Regions from separate parts of the Streptomyces sp. NPDC101110 genome, predicted to be linked through region 2. Evidence: riboswitches for the same ligand, from Rfam matches in the RefSeq annotation. Region 2 holds a riboswitch; each other region holds the start of a gene.
The links. A riboswitch is a leader RNA that binds a small molecule or an ion and turns the genes downstream of it on or off. The one in region 2 is predicted to bind cobalamin.

Region 1 (4,049 bases), on a different contig from region 2:
GGATCCCGAGCCCGTCGACGTGTCCCTGGCGGCTCTCCACGTCGTCCTCGATGTGCTCGCCGAGGATCTGGAAGCCGCCGCAGATGCCGAGCACGGGCCGCTGTTCGGCGGCCCTGCGGACCAGGGCGTCGGCGAGCCCGCGTTCCCGCAGCCACTCCAGCGCCCGGACCGTCCCGCGGGTGCCGGGCACGATGACGAGGTCGGCGTCGGACAGTTCCTCCGGCCGGTCCACGAACCGCACCACGACACCCGGTTCGGCGGCCAGCGCGTCCACGTCGGTGAAGTTGGACATCAGCGGCACGGCGCAGACCGCGACGCGCAACACGTCCTGCCCGACGGGCGGGGCGACGACGGACTCCCGCACCGCTCCCCGCAGGGAGACGCGCAGTCCGTCCTCCTCGTCGATCCCGAGCCCGTGCCGGAACGGCAGCACGCCGTACGTCTTCCGCCCGGTGAGCCCGTGCAGCATGTCCAGGCCCGGCTCCAGCAGGGAGACGTCCCCGCGGAACTTGTTGACGAGGAACCCGGCGACACACGCCTGGTCCTCGGGCGACAGCAGCGCCACCGTCCCGAAGAACGAGGCGAACACCCCGCCCCGGTCGATGTCGCCGACGACGAGCACGGGCAGCCCGGCGTTCCGGGCGATGCCCATGTTCACGATGTCCGTCCGCCGCAGATTGATCTCGGCGGGAGAACCGGCCCCCTCACAGATCACCGCGTCATACGTGCCCCGCAACTGCTCCAGACAGTCCAGCACCGTCCCGAGCAGCCGCTGCTGCCGGCCGCCGTGGTAGCCGCGCGCGCTCATCTCTCCGACCGGCTTGCCCAGCAGTACGACCTGACTGCTCTGCTCGCTGCCGGGCTTGAGCAGCACCGGGTTCATCAGCGCGGTCGGCTCGACGCGGCAGGCCTGCGCCTGCATGGCCTGTGCCCGCCCGATCTCGGCCCCCTCCGTCGTCACGAAGGAGTTCAGGGACATGTTCTGCGCCTTGAAGGGCGCGACCTTGACGCCTCGGCGCACCAGCCACCGGCAGATCCCGGCGGTCACGACGCTCTTGCCGGCGTCGGAGGTGGTACCGGCGACGAGAAGCCCACCGCTCATGTCATTTCCCCCTCTTCAGCGACCGCGCGCCCTTGAGCGACGGCGCACTCCCGAGCGAGTGCGCGCTCCTGAACAACCGCGCACTCGTCAGCAACCGCGCGCCCGCGCACACCCCGAACGCGAGCCACGTCACGCGCTTCGACAGCCGCACGGCCCGTTCGACGTCCTGCGTGCCGACCGCACGCCCCTGCGTGTTCAGCACGGGCCGGTGCTCCACCCGCCCGCCGTACGAGAGCGTCCCGCCGAGCCGCACCCCGAGCGCCCCCGCGAACGAGGCTTCCACGGGTCCGGCGTTGGGACTCGGATGTTTTGCCGCATCGGCCCGCCAGGCCCGCACGGCGCCCCGCGGATCCGGTCCGGCCAGGGCGGCGAGCACGGCGGTCAGCCGCGCTCCCGGCCACCCCGCGAGGTCGTCCAGCCGCGCGGAGGCCCACCCGTAGCGGCGGTACCGGGCCGACTTGTGCCCGACCATCGCGTCCAGGGTGTTGACGGCCCGGAAGCCCAGCAGCCCCGGCACCCCACCGACGGCGCCCCACACCAGCGCCCCCACCACCGCGTCGGAGGTGTTCTCGGCGACGGACTCGACCACGGCCCGGGCCATGCCGTCGGCGTCGAGAGCCTGCGGATCCCGGCCGCACAGGTGCGGCAGCCGGGCCCGGGCCGCCTCGATGTCCCCGGACTCCAGGGCCTGCCCGATGGCCCGTGCTTCCCGGGCGAGTGATGTCCCCCCGACGACGGCCCAGGTGGCGGCACCGGTCAGCGCTACGGAGGCGACGGAGGAGGTGCGCACGGCACGTGCGGCGACGGACCCGAGGGCGGCGGCCCCTCCGGCACACACTGCGGTGTGCAGCGCGCCCCACCCGCGGTGGTCCCGCCACAGCACCCGTTCCACGGCACCCGCGGCCCGCCCGAACGCGGCGACCGGATGCCCCCGGCGAGGATCACCGAGCAGCAGGTCACCGATCAGACCGGCGGCGGCGCCGTACGCGAAGACGCGACTGGCACCCATGGGCTCAGCCGGCCAGGAGGGCGGGCAGGGGTGGGGTGGTGAACCTCGATCGGCAGCCGCGCATGGCGATATGTGTCCTCACTCAGGGTGTCCACGCCCTGGTTCGACGAGATCGGCGGTGAGAGTTCCTGGCTCCCGGGGATTGCTACCCCGGTGACAGTGGCGGGACCGCGCCGGACTTTCACCGGCTTCCTCTCCTGCCGCCGTACTGGCCCCGGCAGTCCACCACGGCCGGGAACGGCCGTCAACTTGCCGTTGACCTGCGAGGGGAGAGTGTGGAGAACCCCACATCCCCCCTGCCCCACACGACGACCGGGCGGCACGGGACCTCAAGTCCCGTGCCGCCCGGCGGACACGATGTGCGCTGCGGTGCTCAGGCCACGATCAGATAGATCCCGTACCCGACGGCCGCCGCACACGCCGCGAAACACGCGTACGCGCCGGTGACCGCGAGGCTCGCGGACCCGCCCTCCGCCACCGCCCGCTCGCGGCGCGAGAGACCGGTGATGCCGAGGGTGAACAGTCCGACGAGGGCCACGGTGACCACGAGGCTGACGCCGAAGACGGAGCCGAGGGCCGCCCAGTCGATCTTCATATCGGAAACTCTTCCTTGTAACCGGGGGTCAGACCGTGGTGGTCGTGGTCGGCGTGCGCTCGGCGGTGGCCTGCGACGGGAACGCGGGGACCGGGTCCTCGGACGCCGTGGCCGATCCGCTCGCCGGGGGCGGCGTCACCGCGGCGATCGCCGTGGTGATCACGCCCGCGGGCTCCTCGGTCTCGATGCCGGTGTCGTTGACGTTGGTGTGGTCTACCACCTCGCGCCGCGACAGCTTCCAGATCGCCGCACTGGAGGCGACGAGGAAGACGGCCACCACGGCGGTGCCCCAGCTGCCGAAGCCGGTGACGTGCTCGGCGAGAGCGCCCACCAGGGCCGCCGCCGGCAGCGTCAGACCCCACGCGACGAACATCCGCGTCGCGGTGGACCAGCGGACCACGCCGCCCTTGCGGCCGAGACCGGCACCCATCACCGAACCGGACACGGAGTGCGTCGTGGAGAGGGAGAAACCGAGGTGCGAGGAGGCCAGGATGACCGTGGCCGCGGAGGTCTGGGCGGCGAACCCCTGCTGCGGCTGGAGGTCGGTCAGCCCCTTGCCCATGGTGCGGATGATGCGCCAGCCGCCCAGGTAGGTGCCGAGCGCGATGGCGAGACCCGCCGAGAGGATGACCCACATGGGCGGGTCCGAGTCGGGCGCCACGGCGCCACCGGCGACCAGGGCCAGGGTGATGACACCCATGGTCTTCTGCGCGTCGTTGGTGCCGTGGGCCAGGGAGACCAGGCCCGCGGAGGCGATCTGGCCGGCCCGGTAACCCTTCTTGGACGCCTTGCCGTCGGCCTTGCTGCCGAGGGAGTAGGTCAGCCGCGTGGCGAGCATCGCCGCGATGCCCGCGACCAGCGGGGCGGCGATCGCCGGGATCAGCACCTTGGTGACCAGCACGTCCCCGTGCACCGCGCCGACGCCCGCCGAGGCGATCGTGGCACCGATCAGACCGCCCATGAGGGCGTGGGAGGAGCTGGAGGGCAGACCGACGAGCCAGGTCAGCAGGTTCCAGAGGATCGCGCCGACCAGGGCGGCGAAGATGACCTCGGGACGGATGCCGGCCTCGTCGACGAGGCCCTTGGAGATCGTGTTGGCGACTTCGACCGACAGGAAGGCGCCGACCAGGTTGAGGACCGCGGACATGGCCACCGCAACCTTGGGCTTCATGGCGCCCGTGGAAATGGTCGTGGCCATCGCATTCGCGGTGTCGTGGAAACCGTTCGTGAAATCGAACGCGAGTGCGGTTACCACCACAATCGCGAGGATCAGCGAGAAGCTTTCCATTTACCCAGGCAATCGTTCGAGGTTGTTGGCTCGATGAACGTAGGGAACCTGAGTG
Region 2 (4,049 bases):
GGTAGGTGTCGAGCAGCGTCAGATAGAACTGGACGTGCACGGCCTCCTCGAAGAGCTGACGGCTCAGGTACAGCCGCGCCTCGGGGGAGTTGATGTGCTTGTACAGCGTCAGCACCAGGTTGTTCGCGACGATCGAGTCACCCGTCGCGAAGAAGGCGACCAGCCGGCCGATGAGGTGCTGCTCCGCGGGGGAGAGCTTGGCGAGGTCGGCGACGTCGGAGTGGAGGTCGACCTCCTCCACGGTCCAGGTGTTCTTGATGGCGTCCCGGTAGCGCTCGTAGAAGTCCGGGTAGCGCATGGGGCGCAGGGTGAGCTCGAAGCCGGGGTCGAGAAGGTTCTGGTTGCTGGGCATTACTGGCAGGCCTCGCAGGACTCGGGGTTTTCCAGGGAGCAGGCGACCGCTTCGGGGTCGGGGGTGGCCTGCACGGGCACGGTGGCCCGGGCGGCGCGGGCGATGCGGGTCGCCGGGCGCGAGCGCAGGTAGTACGTGGTCTTCAGCCCGGACTTCCAGGCGTAGGCGTACATCGAGGAGAGCTTGCCGATGGTCGGCGTCTCCAGGAACAGGTTCAGGGACTGGGACTGGTCCAGGAACGGCGTCCTGGCCGCCGCCATGTCGATCAGGCCGCGCTGCGGGATCTCCCACGCCGTGCGGTAGAGGGCGCGCACGTCCTCCGGGATCCAGGCGAAGTCCTGCACCGAGCCATTGGCCTCGCGCAGGGCCTCCCGGGAGCGGGCGTCCCACACGCCGAGCCGCTTCAGCTCGTCCACCAGGTAGGAGTTGACCTGGAGGAACTCGCCCGACAGCGTCTCGCGCTTGAACAGGTTGGACACCTGCGGCTCGATGCACTCGTACACGCCCGCGATGGAGGCGATGGTGGCCGTGGGCGCGATGGCGAGGAGCAGCGAGTTGCGCATGCCGGTCGTGGCGACGCGCTCGCGCAGCGCCGCCCAGCGCTCAGGCCAGGTCAGCTCCGCGTCGTAGTGGTCGGGGTGCAGTACGCCCCGGGCCGTACGGGTCTTCTCCCAGGCCGGCAGCGGGCCGTTGCGCTCGGCCAGGTCGGCGGAGGCCTCGTACGCGGCGAGCATGATCCGCTCGGCGATGCGGGTGGACAGGGCCTTGGCCTCAGGTGAGTCGAAGGGCAGGCGCAGCTTGAAGAAGACGTCCTGGAGGCCCATCGCGCCGAGGCCGACCGGGCGCCAGCGGGCGTTGGAGCGACCCGCCTGCTCGGTCGGATAGAAGTTGATGTCCACGACCCGGTCGAGGAACGTCACGGCCGTGCGGACGGTCTCGTCCAGCCGCTCCCAGTCGATGTCCCCACCGGTCACGAACGCGCCGAGGTTCACCGAGCCCAGGTTGCAGACCGCCGTCTCCCCGTCGTCGGTGACCTCCAGGATCTCCGTGCAGAGGTTGGAGGAGTGCACGACGTGGCCGGGCTCGGCCGTCTGGTTGGCGGTGCGGTTGGCGGCGTCCTTGAAGGTCATCCAGCCGTTGCCGGTCTGCGCGAGGGTGCGCATCATGCGGCCGTACAGTTCGCGGGCGGGCAGGGTCTTCTTCGCGAGGCCCTGCGCCTCGGCCGCCCGGTACGCGGCGTCGAACTCCTCACCCCACAGGTCGACCAGCTCCGGCACGTCCGAGGGGGAGAACAGCGACCACTGCGCGTCGGCGTTCACGCGCCGCATGAACTCGTCGGGCACCCAGTGCGCGAGGTTCAGGTTGTGCGTGCGACGGGCGTCCTCGCCGGTGTTGTCGCGCAGCTCCAGGAACTCCTCGACGTCGGCGTGCCAGGTCTCCAGATAGACCGCGGCGGCGCCCTTGCGCCGGCCGCCCTGGTTCACGGCGGCGACCGAGGCGTCCAGGGTCTTCAGGAACGGGACGATGCCGTTGGAGTGCCCGTTGGTGCCGCGGATCAGCGAACCGCGGGCGCGGACCCGGGAGTAGGCGATGCCGATACCGCCGGCGTGCTTCGACAGCCGGGCCACCTGGTGGTACCGGCCGTAGATGGAGTCCAGTTCGTCCTGCGGGGAGTCCAGGAGGTAGCAGGACGACATCTGGGGGTGCCGGGTGCCGGAGTTGAACAGCGTGGGGGAGGAGGGGAGGTAGTCGAGGCGGCTCATGAGCCGGTAGAGGGCCGCGACCTCGTCCAGCGCGCGGGTGGTGTCGTCCTCGGCGAGGCCGCACGCCACCCGCAGCATGAAGTGCTGGGGCGTCTCGACGACCTTGCGGGTGTGCGGGTGGCGCAGCAGGTAGCGGCTGTGCAGGGTGCGCAGGCCGAAGTAGCCGAAGCGGTCGTCGGCCGCACCGTCGATCAGCGCGTCGAGACGGGCGGCGTGGACACGCACGAACTCGGCGGTGCGGTCGGCGATGAGCCCCTCGCGATGGCCGACCGCGACGGACTCGGTGAAGGACGTGACGCCCTGCGAGGCGGCCTCCTCACGGATGCTGATGGTCAGCAGCCGGGCGGCCAGCCGGGAGTAGGCGGGATCCTCCGAGATCAGACCGGCCGCGGCCTCCGTCGCCAGTTCCCGCAACTCCCGCTCGTCCGCCTGCGCGGACCGGCCGCGCAGCGCGGCGGCGGCGACCCGGTCGGGGTCGGCGTCGGGGAGGTCGGCGGTCAGCTCGCTCAGGGTCCGCAGCAGCGCGGCACCAGGGGCGTCGTGCTCTTCTTCGGCTGAGACCGGCTCGGCTGGCGCGATGGTCACGTGGGGCTCTCCCTCGCTCGGCACGGGGGCCTCGTCAAGGGCAGGGGGCAGCACACGAGCGCACGCGGCGTCGCGTCCACCGGCCCACTCCACGAGGCCCGGACGTCAGGGCACACCGGCCGGGTGGCCGGGTGCGCTGTCGGCAGGTCCTCGGACTGACCCCTGTGCAGGGCGGCACCCGGAACACGAGGGTTCCGGGAACGGACATGCACAAGTACACCGTTGCGGGACAGTTCCGGATTCGCACCGGATTCCCCTGCGGCGACAGCGAGCATGAGCATACATCTTGTGCCGGGTTCGGACGGCACCCCCAGATGTTGTGTCGTACTGGTTTCAGAGCGTCAACTCATAGGTGAGAAGAGTGATGTCCACCAGCTCCGGGAGAGGGTTCCAGTCACGCTCGGGTGTGCGAGTGAAACCCAGCCGTTCGTAGATGCGGTGGGCCGCGTGCATGGTGCGCTGGGTCGACAGCACGACGCTCCGGCAGCCCGGGGTGGCGCGCGCCCGGTCGACGCATGAGCGCACGAGGGCCTCGCCGACTCCCTGCCCGCGGGCCGCGTGCGAGACGGCGAGCATGCGGATCTCGGCCTCGCCGGGGCCGGCTATGTCGGCCATGGGGCCGCCGGACGGGACGAACGTGACGCCCCCGAGCACGCGGCCGTCCCTGAGCGCGGCCAGGACCTCCGCGAAGGCCGCCCGCCCGGCGACGTCCCGCAGCACGCGCAGGTACTGGTCGCCCTCGCCGAAGTCGAGGAGGCCGTCCCGAAGGTAGGCCTGGGCGGTGAGGGTGCCGAGTTCGTCGTATTCGGTGGGTTCCACGGGGCGGATCAGGAGGTCCATGGCGTGAGTGTGCACGACAGCGGGCCGCCGAGGGTGCTTGCTCCTCGGTGACCCGCTGTCGGTTGTGTGTGTGTGCTCGCGCAGTCCCCCGCGCCCCTTGAGGCCCTCAGTGCGAGGTACCTGCTGTGGCGGGTGGGAGTTCCACCTGGACGCCGGGGTCGCCCGCGTCCGCCGTGTAGTCCTCGGGCTTGGTCTCGTCGATGCCGTCGGGGGCCTTCAGGGCCTTCAGGACGAAGGTCAGGACCACCGTCACCACCACGTTCAGGACGAACGCCGTGAGGCCGATGTAGCCGATCTCCCCGATGCCCGGGATCTCCTTCGCGGAACCGCCGAAGTGCTTCTGCGTCGGGGAGGCCACGCCGTACGCGGCGACCGTGCCGTAGACCATGCCGACCGCCCAGCCCGCGAGCAGCGCCCAGCGGTGGAACCAGCGCGTGAACAGGCCGCCGACCAGGGCCGGGAAGGTCTGCAGGATCCAGATGCCGCCCAGCAGCTGGAAGTTGATGGCG
Region 3 (4,049 bases), on a different contig from region 2:
TCCGCGACGCCGATGTCGGCGGGGCCGATGGTGATGGCCACAGCGAGGGAGACGACGAGCGCGACGGTCCCGGCGGTGCCCAGCGCGAGTCCCGCCCGGCGCCGGGGCCCGGTCCCGGCGGCCGGCAGCCCCTGGGCGGTCACTTCACCAGTCCGAACCGGCGCAGCCCTGCGGCCACCTGTTCCACACCCTCGACGGTGCGGATGGTCGGGTTCATGGCCTGCCCGCTCAGCAGCACGTACCGCTTGTGCCGGACGGCTTCCATGTTCCTGGTGACCGGGTTGGACTCCAGGAAGGCGATCTTCTTCGCGGCCGACTCGGCCGTCTGGGACTTGCGGGTCAGATCGCCGATGACGAGGACGTCGGGGTCACGGTCGGCGACCGTCTCCCAGTTGACCTGAGGCCACTCCTCGTGGGTGTCGTCGAAGACGTTCTTCGCGCCGAGGGCACGGGTGATGATGCCGGGCGCTCCGCAGCAGCCCGCCATGTAGGGCGACTCGGAGTTCGCGAACCAGTACAGGAGGGTGACGTCGGAGGCGTCGACGCCAGCCGTCGCCTTCTTCATCCGCTGCCGGAGGGATTCCACGAGTTCGTCGCCGCGCTCCCGCACACCGAAGACGGTCGCGAGGTCGTGGACTTCGCCGTAGACGGTGTCCATGCCCAGCGTCTTGTCGCGTGCGCCGTCCCCGCCGCCCGAGTTGTCCTTGCCGACGCAGTCGGACGGGGAGACGTAGGTGGGGACGCCGAGTTTCTCGAACTGCTCGCGGGTGGCGACGCCGCCCTTGCCGAGGGTGGAGACGAAGGACGCGGCGACGAAGTCGGGCTCGGTGTCAAGGACGCGTTCGAAGGACGGGTTGTCGTCGGCGATGCGCGGCACCGTCGCGTTCGCCTTCGCCAGTCCCTTCATCACGGGGTCGGTCCAGGTGGCCGTGCCCGCGAGCCGGTCGGCGAGACCGAGGGAGAGCAGGATCTCGGTGGTGCCCTGGTTCAGGGACACGGCGTGCCGCGGCGGGGCTGTGACGCGGACCTCGTGCCCGCAGTCGGTGAGCGTGACGGCGGCCTTCGCGTCGGTGGACGGGCCGCCGCCGCAGCCGGTCAGAAGCAGGGAGCCGGCCGCGAGCAGGGCGGCGGCACGGGCGGGTCGGGCGAGGGGCACGAAAACCAGTCCTCAGTCGTCGAGGGCTCGATCGCGGAGCCCGGTCGTACGGTGCTCCCCCGCCGCGCGCGGCCGCGGGGGCCGCCAGCAGGTCTTCGGACTCGGGTTCACCCGGGTCGGGGCGCCTTCCCGGACGTCCGCGAGTCGGTCCAGTGGCCGAGGCCCCGCCCGTCCCCCTCACCGCTGCGCGTCAGTTCCGGATTCGCACCGGATTCCCTGACCCACGTACATGGGTTCGACTGGCCCCGGCAAGCTATCACGGGGGTCGTCCGGGGAATCACCGCGCGCTCGCCGCCGTTGACGGGGAGAGCAGTTCGTCCACGACTTTTGAGGAGGCCGCCGGTGTACGGCGACGAGGCAACGGTCCGCAGGATCCTCACCGAGCTCGGCGACACCTGGGCCGTGGTGGGCCTGTCGTCGAACCGGCAGCGAGCGGCGTACGGCGTCGCCGCCGTCCTCCAGCGCTTCGGCAAGCGCGTCGTGCCGGTGCATCCGAAGGCGGAGACGGTGCACGGGGAGAAGGGTTACGCGAGCCTGGCGGACATCCCCTTCGACGTGGATGTCGTCGACGTGTTCGTGAACAGCGACCTCGCCGGAGCGGTCGCGGACGAGGCGGTCGCCAAGGGTGCGAAGGGCGTCTGGTTCCAGCTCGGCGTGATCGACGAGGCGGCGTACGACCGGACCCGTGCGGCGGGCCTGGAGATGGTGATGGACCGTTGCCCGGCCATCGAGATCCCACGGCTGCCTCATCACCGCGTACAGGAATCCTGAAGCGTTTCCCGGGAAACACCCGCAGCCGGTCAAGGCTCCGCGCGCTGGTGCCCGGGATTCGGCGTCCCTGTCCGGGGAGATCGAGCGGCGCATCGAGGAGGTGGCTGTCACGGAGGTCCCGGTCCACTGAGACCGGCCTCCATGATTGGCGCATGCCCCACGCCTCCCCACCTCTCGACTCCGGCGCCCCGCAACGCTTCCCAGTCGTCGTCGTGGGCGCCGGTCCGGCCGGTCTGACCGTCGGCAACATTCTGCGGGCCGCGTCCGTGGACTGCCTGGTGCTGGAGGCGGAGACTCGCGAGTTCATCGAACAGCGGCCACGCGCCGGGATCATCGAGGAATGGGCGGTACGGGGCCTGGAGAAGCGGGGCCTCGCCCGGAACCTCCTGGACCGCGCGGAACTGCACACCGCGTGCGAGTTCCGCTTCGACGGGCAGCGCTACCGGTTCCCCTACGGAGAACTGACGGGCAGCCACCACTTCGTCTATCCGCAGCCGTTGCTGGTGACGGACCTGGTGCACGAGTACGCCGACGTCCGCGGCGGCGAGATCCGCTTCGGCGTCCGGAACGTGGCGCTGCACGACATCGACAGCGACCGGCCGTCGGTGTCGTACACCTGCCCCGAGACGGGTGAACGCCGGTTCGTGCACTGCGACTTCGTCGCCGGGTGCGACGGCGCGCGCGGCGCGACGCGGGCCGCACTCCCTCCCGAGCGGGTGCAAATCGCGCGGCACGACTACGGGATCGGCTGGCTGGCCCTGCTCGCCGAGGCGCCGCCGTCCTCCGACTGTGTACTGTTCGGCTGCCACGCGCGCGGGTTCGCCGGCCAGATGCCCCGCAGCCCGGAGGTGACCTGCTATTACCTCCAGTGCCCGCCGGGCGACGACCCGGACAACTGGCCGCACGAGCGCGTCTGGTCGGAGCTCCGGCAGCGGCTGGGGGCGGCCGGCGTGCCCGCGCCGACCGAAGGGCGGCTGATCGAGAAGCGTGTGCTCGACATGCACGACTACGTGGTCGAGCCGATGGTGCACGGCCGGCTCCACCTCGCCGGGGACGCGGCCCATCTGGTCGCCCCCATCGCGGCGAAGGGCATGAATCTCGCCCTGCACGACGCCTTCCTGCTCGGGGACGCCCTGGTGGCCCGGCTGACCACCGGCGACGACAGCGGCCTCGGCGGCTACGCGCAGGCGTGCCTGCGGCGCGTGTGGGACTACCAGGAGTTCTCGCAGTGGCTGTCCGAGGTGTACCACGGCACGGCGGCCGGTGACCCGTTCCGTGCGGGCACCGCGCTCGCCCGGATGCGCCGCCTGTTCACCTCGCCCGCCGCGGCCGCCGCCTTCGCCGAGCAGTACCTCGGGACCGCGGCGCGCTACTGACTCAGTCGTGCGGCGGGCGGTCGCTGAGCCGGTGGTCGGCCACGTTCAGCGCCTCGTCGACCAGGCGGCGCAGATGGCCGTCGCGCAGTGAGTAGATCACCCGGCGGCCCTCCTTGCGCGTGTCGACCAGGCCCGCGAGGCGCAGTCGCGCCAGATGCTGGCTGACCGCCGGCCTGGCCGCCCCGCACACCTCCGTGAGGGTCGTGACGTCGGCCTCTCCCCCGGTCAGCGCGTGCAGCAGGGCGAGCCGGGTGCGGTCACCCAGCAGGGCCAGCAGTTCGGCGGCGAGTGCGAACTGCTCCTCGCCGGGGCTGCGCGGATGCGCATCGTGCGCAGATGACAGGTGCATGCGTGCGCTCATACGCACATAATGGCGCCACGGCACGGGTACGTCCACTCCCGCGCGCACCGGAAGGGGAACCACGTGAGCGAACGGCACGAGCACACCCACTCCCAACGACTCGACCACGGACACGAGCACGGGGACGGGGGCGAAGACGGGCACGGGCCCGGACACCGGCAGGGACACGGACATGACCACGGGCATGGGCATGGGCATGACCACGAGCACGGACATGACCACGGCCACCGTCACGGACTGCTTCACCGGGTGGGTCACCTCCTCGCGCCGCACTCCCACGAGTCGGCCGACAAGGTCGACTCCGCCCTGGAGTCCTCGGCCCGCGGGATGCGGGCGCTGTGGGTCTCGCTCGCCGTGCTCGGTGTGACGGCACTGGCCCAGGCGG
Region 4 (4,049 bases), on a different contig from region 2:
GCCGTGCGCCGCCGCGTCGATCGGCAGCACCCGGGCTCAGTCCCGTCCCTCGGTGGACTTCCCGGCGGTACCGGACAGCGCGTCGTCGGAGTCCCGTTCCCGTGCCCGCTGCTCGCCCTGCCTGCGGCCCCGGCGCAGGCCGAAGTAGTAGGCGAGGACACCGGCGCCGAGAGCAGCTTGGAGGGAGAACAGCGCCGACTCGATCTCGCCGGACGGCGGCTCGTACAGCGGCGAGAACCACGGCTCGTAGTCCGGCTTCAGCTCGGTGATCGCCGTCTCGGCCTCGCCGTCGGCGCCCGTGAACGGCTCCTTCTTGTGGTCGCCGAGCCCGAGTGCCAGGGGCAGCACCGCGAGCGCGGCCACGGCGAGCAGCAGGATCAGGTTGATCTTCGTGTTCTTCTTCATCGGGCCGCCGCCTCGGTCTCGGTCTCGGTCCCGGTCCGCGCCTGCTTCCTGGCGACGAGCACGCCCAGCCGGGTCAGTTCACCCTTGCTGGACTGCACCAGCAGCCGCATCACGAGCACGGTCAGCAGGCCCTCGCTCACCGCGAGCGGGATCTGGGTGACGGCGAAGATGGAGCCGAACTTGCCGAGCGCGCCCAGGAATCCGCTGCCCGGGTCGGGGAACGCGAGCGCCAGCTGCACGCTGGTGACGCAGTAGGTGGACAGGTCGGCGACGAACGCGGCGAAGAACACCGCCACCATCAGCGGCGCGTTGGAACGCCGCAGCAGCTTGTACACGGCGTACCCGGCCCAGGGCCCGACGATCGCCATGGAGAAGACGTTGGCGCCGAGCGTGGTCAGGCCACCGTGCGCGAGCAGCAGCGCCTGGAAGAGCAGGGTGATGGTGCCCAGCACGGCCATGATGGGCGGCCGGAACAGGATGGCGCCCAGACCCGTGCCGGTGGGGTGCGAGCAACTGCCCGTGACGGAAGGGAGTTTGAGCGCGGACAGGACGAACGTGAAGGCGCCGGACGCACCGAGGAGCAGCGTGCTCTCGGGGTGCTCGCGTACTTCACGGGTGAGCGACCGGACCCCGTGGACGACGAACGGCGCCGACGCGACGCCCCAGGCGACCGCGTGCGCCGGAGGAAGGAAACCCTCGGCAATGTGCATGGCTCAGCAGACCCTCTCCAGCACCTCGTGGATGGTTGACGCGCCTTGGCCGGTCTCCTGGCTGACGGGTACCACCGCCCGGACTCCGCCTTCCCGGGTCACGAGGACCCAGTGGCTGCCCGTGAGGGCTGGAGCCGGACTTCCCGATTCACAGTGGCGAGGGCCGCACCGGCATCACACCGGATTTCCCGTTCACCAAGGCGTGGTGACAATAAGGCCGGGATAAGGGCGATGACAAGCCACCCAAGGGGCGCGCGAGGGGGCGCCCGTTCGCACACCGGCGCATCTCACGGCCGATCGAGGCGCACCGGGCAGGGCTCCGCCGCATGCCCTCGGGCGGCGTCAGCCGTCGTCTCCGCCGTCGTCGCTCTCCCCCTCTTCCCCGCCGTTGCGCGGCTTCTCCGGCTTCGGCTGCGCCGGCCCGCCGCCCTCCTCCTGTGTCGGAGCCGCCGCACTCGGCGCGGGCGCGGCAGGAGTCGGCGCAGAGAGCGAAGCGGACGGAGTGACATCGGCCACGGTGCCGGTGGCCGGGGTGTCGGCTGCCCCCGGCCCGCCCGCCGGGTCGGCCTGCTGATCGGCCTGCTGATCGGCCTGTTGGCCGGGGGAGCCGGGCGCGGCGGTGCCTTCGGGCACCGTGGCGGCCGGGCTGCTCGCCGTCGGGGAGGCGTCGGGCTCCGTGCCCTCCGTGGTCGTGTCGGGCGAGAACCAGCGCATGCCGAGGAGCATCGCCGCGAGGAAGAGGACCGCGGCGGCGGCCGTCGCGACCGCCGTGGACCGGTTGCCGGCACCGCCGCGCCCGCGCGTGCGGCCCGAACGCCCCGTCCGGGCGGCCCGGGCCGCGGTGCGGTGACCCGTGGTCGCGGGCAGCGCGTACGTGGTCGGACTGCCGGTCTCGGCGGCGGCGTACGGGTCCGGCCCTGCGGGCTTCGCCGTGGACGTGGTCGTGGGCCGCGGCGGTGGGGAGACCTCCGGCAGCGGCTCGGGCAGGCCTCGCCAGGCTCCCCCGGCGAACCACTCGGCGGCCTGCTGGGCGGTGGGCCGTTCCTCGGGCTGCTTGGCGAGCAGTCCGAGGAGATAGTTCTCGAACGCCGGCGGAAGCCCGGCGACCCCCAGCTCGCGGGGCGGCACGGGAGCCGAGTCGAGGTGCTGGTGGAGCAGGGCGACGGCGGTGTCGGCCTCGAACGGCGGGCGTCCGCTGAGGAGCTGGTAGAGCACGCAGCCCAGGGAGTACATGTCGGACGCCGGCCCCGCGGGCTTGCCCAGGGCCCGCTCGGGCGCTAGGTAGAGGCCGGTGCCGATGATCTGCCCGGTGGCGGTGAGCGCGGCGCCGGGGTCGTCGAGGAACCGCGCGATGCCGAAGTCACCGATCTTCAGCGTGCCGGCCGCGTCCAGCAGCAGGTTGGCGGGTTTGACGTCCCGGTGCACGATGCCCTGCGCGTGCGCGGCGGCGAGCCCCGCGGACGCCTGCGCGGCGAGACGGGCCACCCGCTCGGCGGGCAGCGCGCCGGAACCGGCCAGCACCCCGGCGAGGCTGTCGCCCTCGACCAGTTCCATCACCAGGTACAGCCGGTTGTCGTACTCGCCGAAGTCCAGGACACCCACGACGTTGGGGTGGTTGAGACGTCCGGCGGTCTGAGCCTCCAGACGGAACCGGGAGGTCGCCGTGGGGTCGGTGTCCTGGGGCAGCAGCAGCTTGAGGGCCACCGCTCTGGCGAGCGTGGTGTCGTAGGCACGCCAGACCTCTCCCATTCCACCGCGCCCGATCTCAACATCCAGCCGGTAGCGGCCCGCTAGCAGCACTCGTCCTCGTCTCATGCGTATGGGAAGGTCATAGCCGCAGGCCGAACTCCCCGCTTCCGCACCGGGATTGGTGGGGGGCGCCGCAGCCGACCCAGGATACTGGCGCGGCGTGACCACCGAGTTCCGCGGCGGTGTCCCCGGAGGGTGCCGGAAGGGAATTCCGGTGCCGGTCGAGTCGCCCGCCGGGGTGACCCACGGCGTGCCCGGTCGCCGCCGGGGACCGGAGCCGTGTCAGGCCGAGGCGTCCGCGCCCTTTCCGCGGCGCGGCAACAGCGCCACCGCCAGGGCCGGTACGGCCGCGAGGACCAGCCACGGCAGGGCGGCGGGCAGGCCCGTGTCGAGCAGGAGACCGGTGGCCGCGCTCCCGGCCAGGACGATCAGCCCGGAGACGGACGACAGAGCACCGGTGTAGAGCCCGAGCCGGCCCTCCTCGGCGAGGTCGGGCACCCACGCCCGGGCGGCGGGCACGACGAGCATCTGCCCGACGGTGAGCAAGATCACGAAGCCCGCGGCCGGGAGCAGCCCGGCGGTGCCCGTCCAGCCGGCGGGCCGCGCCGCGGCCACCACCGCGAAGCCCGAGGCGATCAGCCACAGCCCCGCCGCCATGGAGCGGCGCAGGTCCAACCGGTCGCCCGCCCAGCGGGTCACCGGCAGCTGGGTGAACACCACCAGCACCGACGACAGCGCGAAGAGCCAGGACAGCGGCGCCTGGGAGCCCGCCGCGCGCTGCACCTCGTCCGGCAGCGCCAGGTACAGCTGGTTGTAGGCGAGCAGATAGGTGCCGTACGCGCAGCACAGGGCGAGGAAGCGGCGGTCGCGCAGCAGGACGCGGACCCCGCCCCGCTCCCGGACGCGGATCCGGCCCGGTATGTGCTGCGGCATCAGCCACAGGTGCCCGGCCAGGACGAGCACGAAGACTCCGGCACCGGCCAGGCACGCGGTGCGGAAGTCGACGGCGAGCAGCAGCGCGCCGAGCAACGGCCCCACGAACGCCCCTGCCTGTCCCGCCACACTGAACAGGGCGAGGACCCGGGTGCGTGAGCCGTGCCCCTCCTCCTCCCACACGACCGCCTGGCGGGCCACCTCGGACTCCACGGCGGGTGAGAAGAGCGCGGCGGCGAAACCGATCACCAG

Region 1: it holds a riboswitch for cobalamin, as region 2 does, so the genes downstream of both, ACIQU3_RS23330 (cobalamin biosynthesis protein) here and ACIQU3_RS18480 (ribonucleoside-diphosphate reductase subunit alpha) in region 2, are expected to answer to the same signal.
Region 3: it holds a riboswitch for cobalamin, as region 2 does, so the genes downstream of both, ACIQU3_RS24885 (ABC transporter substrate-binding protein) here and ACIQU3_RS18480 (ribonucleoside-diphosphate reductase subunit alpha) in region 2, are expected to answer to the same signal.
Region 4: it holds a riboswitch for cobalamin, as region 2 does, so the genes downstream of both, ACIQU3_RS22730 (energy-coupling factor ABC transporter permease) here and ACIQU3_RS18480 (ribonucleoside-diphosphate reductase subunit alpha) in region 2, are expected to answer to the same signal.

The regions. Positions count from the first base shown of each region.
Region 1 is NZ_JBIVZM010000010.1:56,462-60,510, reverse strand. Features, by position in the region: gene ACIQU3_RS23335 (cobyric acid synthase) at 1-1,102, opposite strand, end outside; gene ACIQU3_RS23330 (cobalamin biosynthesis protein) at 1,104-2,111, opposite strand; cobalamin riboswitch at 2,212-2,345, opposite strand; gene ACIQU3_RS23325 (hypothetical protein) at 2,485-2,706, opposite strand; gene ACIQU3_RS23320 (anion permease) at 2,735-3,994, opposite strand.
Region 2 is NZ_JBIVZM010000007.1:119,579-123,627, forward strand. Features, by position in the region: gene ACIQU3_RS18475 (ribonucleotide-diphosphate reductase subunit beta) at 1-352, opposite strand, end outside; gene ACIQU3_RS18480 (ribonucleoside-diphosphate reductase subunit alpha) at 352-2,700, opposite strand; cobalamin riboswitch at 2,824-3,027, opposite strand; gene ACIQU3_RS18485 (GNAT family N-acetyltransferase) at 3,034-3,540, opposite strand; gene mctP (monocarboxylate uptake permease MctP) at 3,647-4,049, opposite strand, start outside.
Region 3 is NZ_JBIVZM010000011.1:67,605-71,653, reverse strand. Features, by position in the region: gene ACIQU3_RS24890 (FecCD family ABC transporter permease) at 1-143, opposite strand, end outside; gene ACIQU3_RS24885 (ABC transporter substrate-binding protein) at 140-1,156, opposite strand; cobalamin riboswitch at 1,225-1,415, opposite strand; gene ACIQU3_RS24880 (CoA-binding protein) at 1,499-1,927, shown strand; gene ACIQU3_RS24875 (4-hydroxybenzoate 3-monooxygenase) at 2,080-3,303, shown strand; gene ACIQU3_RS24870 (ArsR/SmtB family transcription factor) at 3,305-3,664, opposite strand; gene ACIQU3_RS24865 (cation diffusion facilitator family transporter) at 3,674-4,049, shown strand, end outside.
Region 4 is NZ_JBIVZM010000009.1:264,995-269,043, forward strand. Features, by position in the region: gene cbiQ (cobalt ECF transporter T component CbiQ) at 1-30, opposite strand, end outside; gene ACIQU3_RS22725 (energy-coupling factor ABC transporter substrate-binding protein) at 37-405, opposite strand; gene ACIQU3_RS22730 (energy-coupling factor ABC transporter permease) at 402-1,115, opposite strand; cobalamin riboswitch at 1,145-1,330, opposite strand; gene ACIQU3_RS22735 (serine/threonine-protein kinase) at 1,458-2,915, opposite strand; gene ACIQU3_RS22740 (MDR family MFS transporter) at 3,147-4,049, opposite strand, start outside.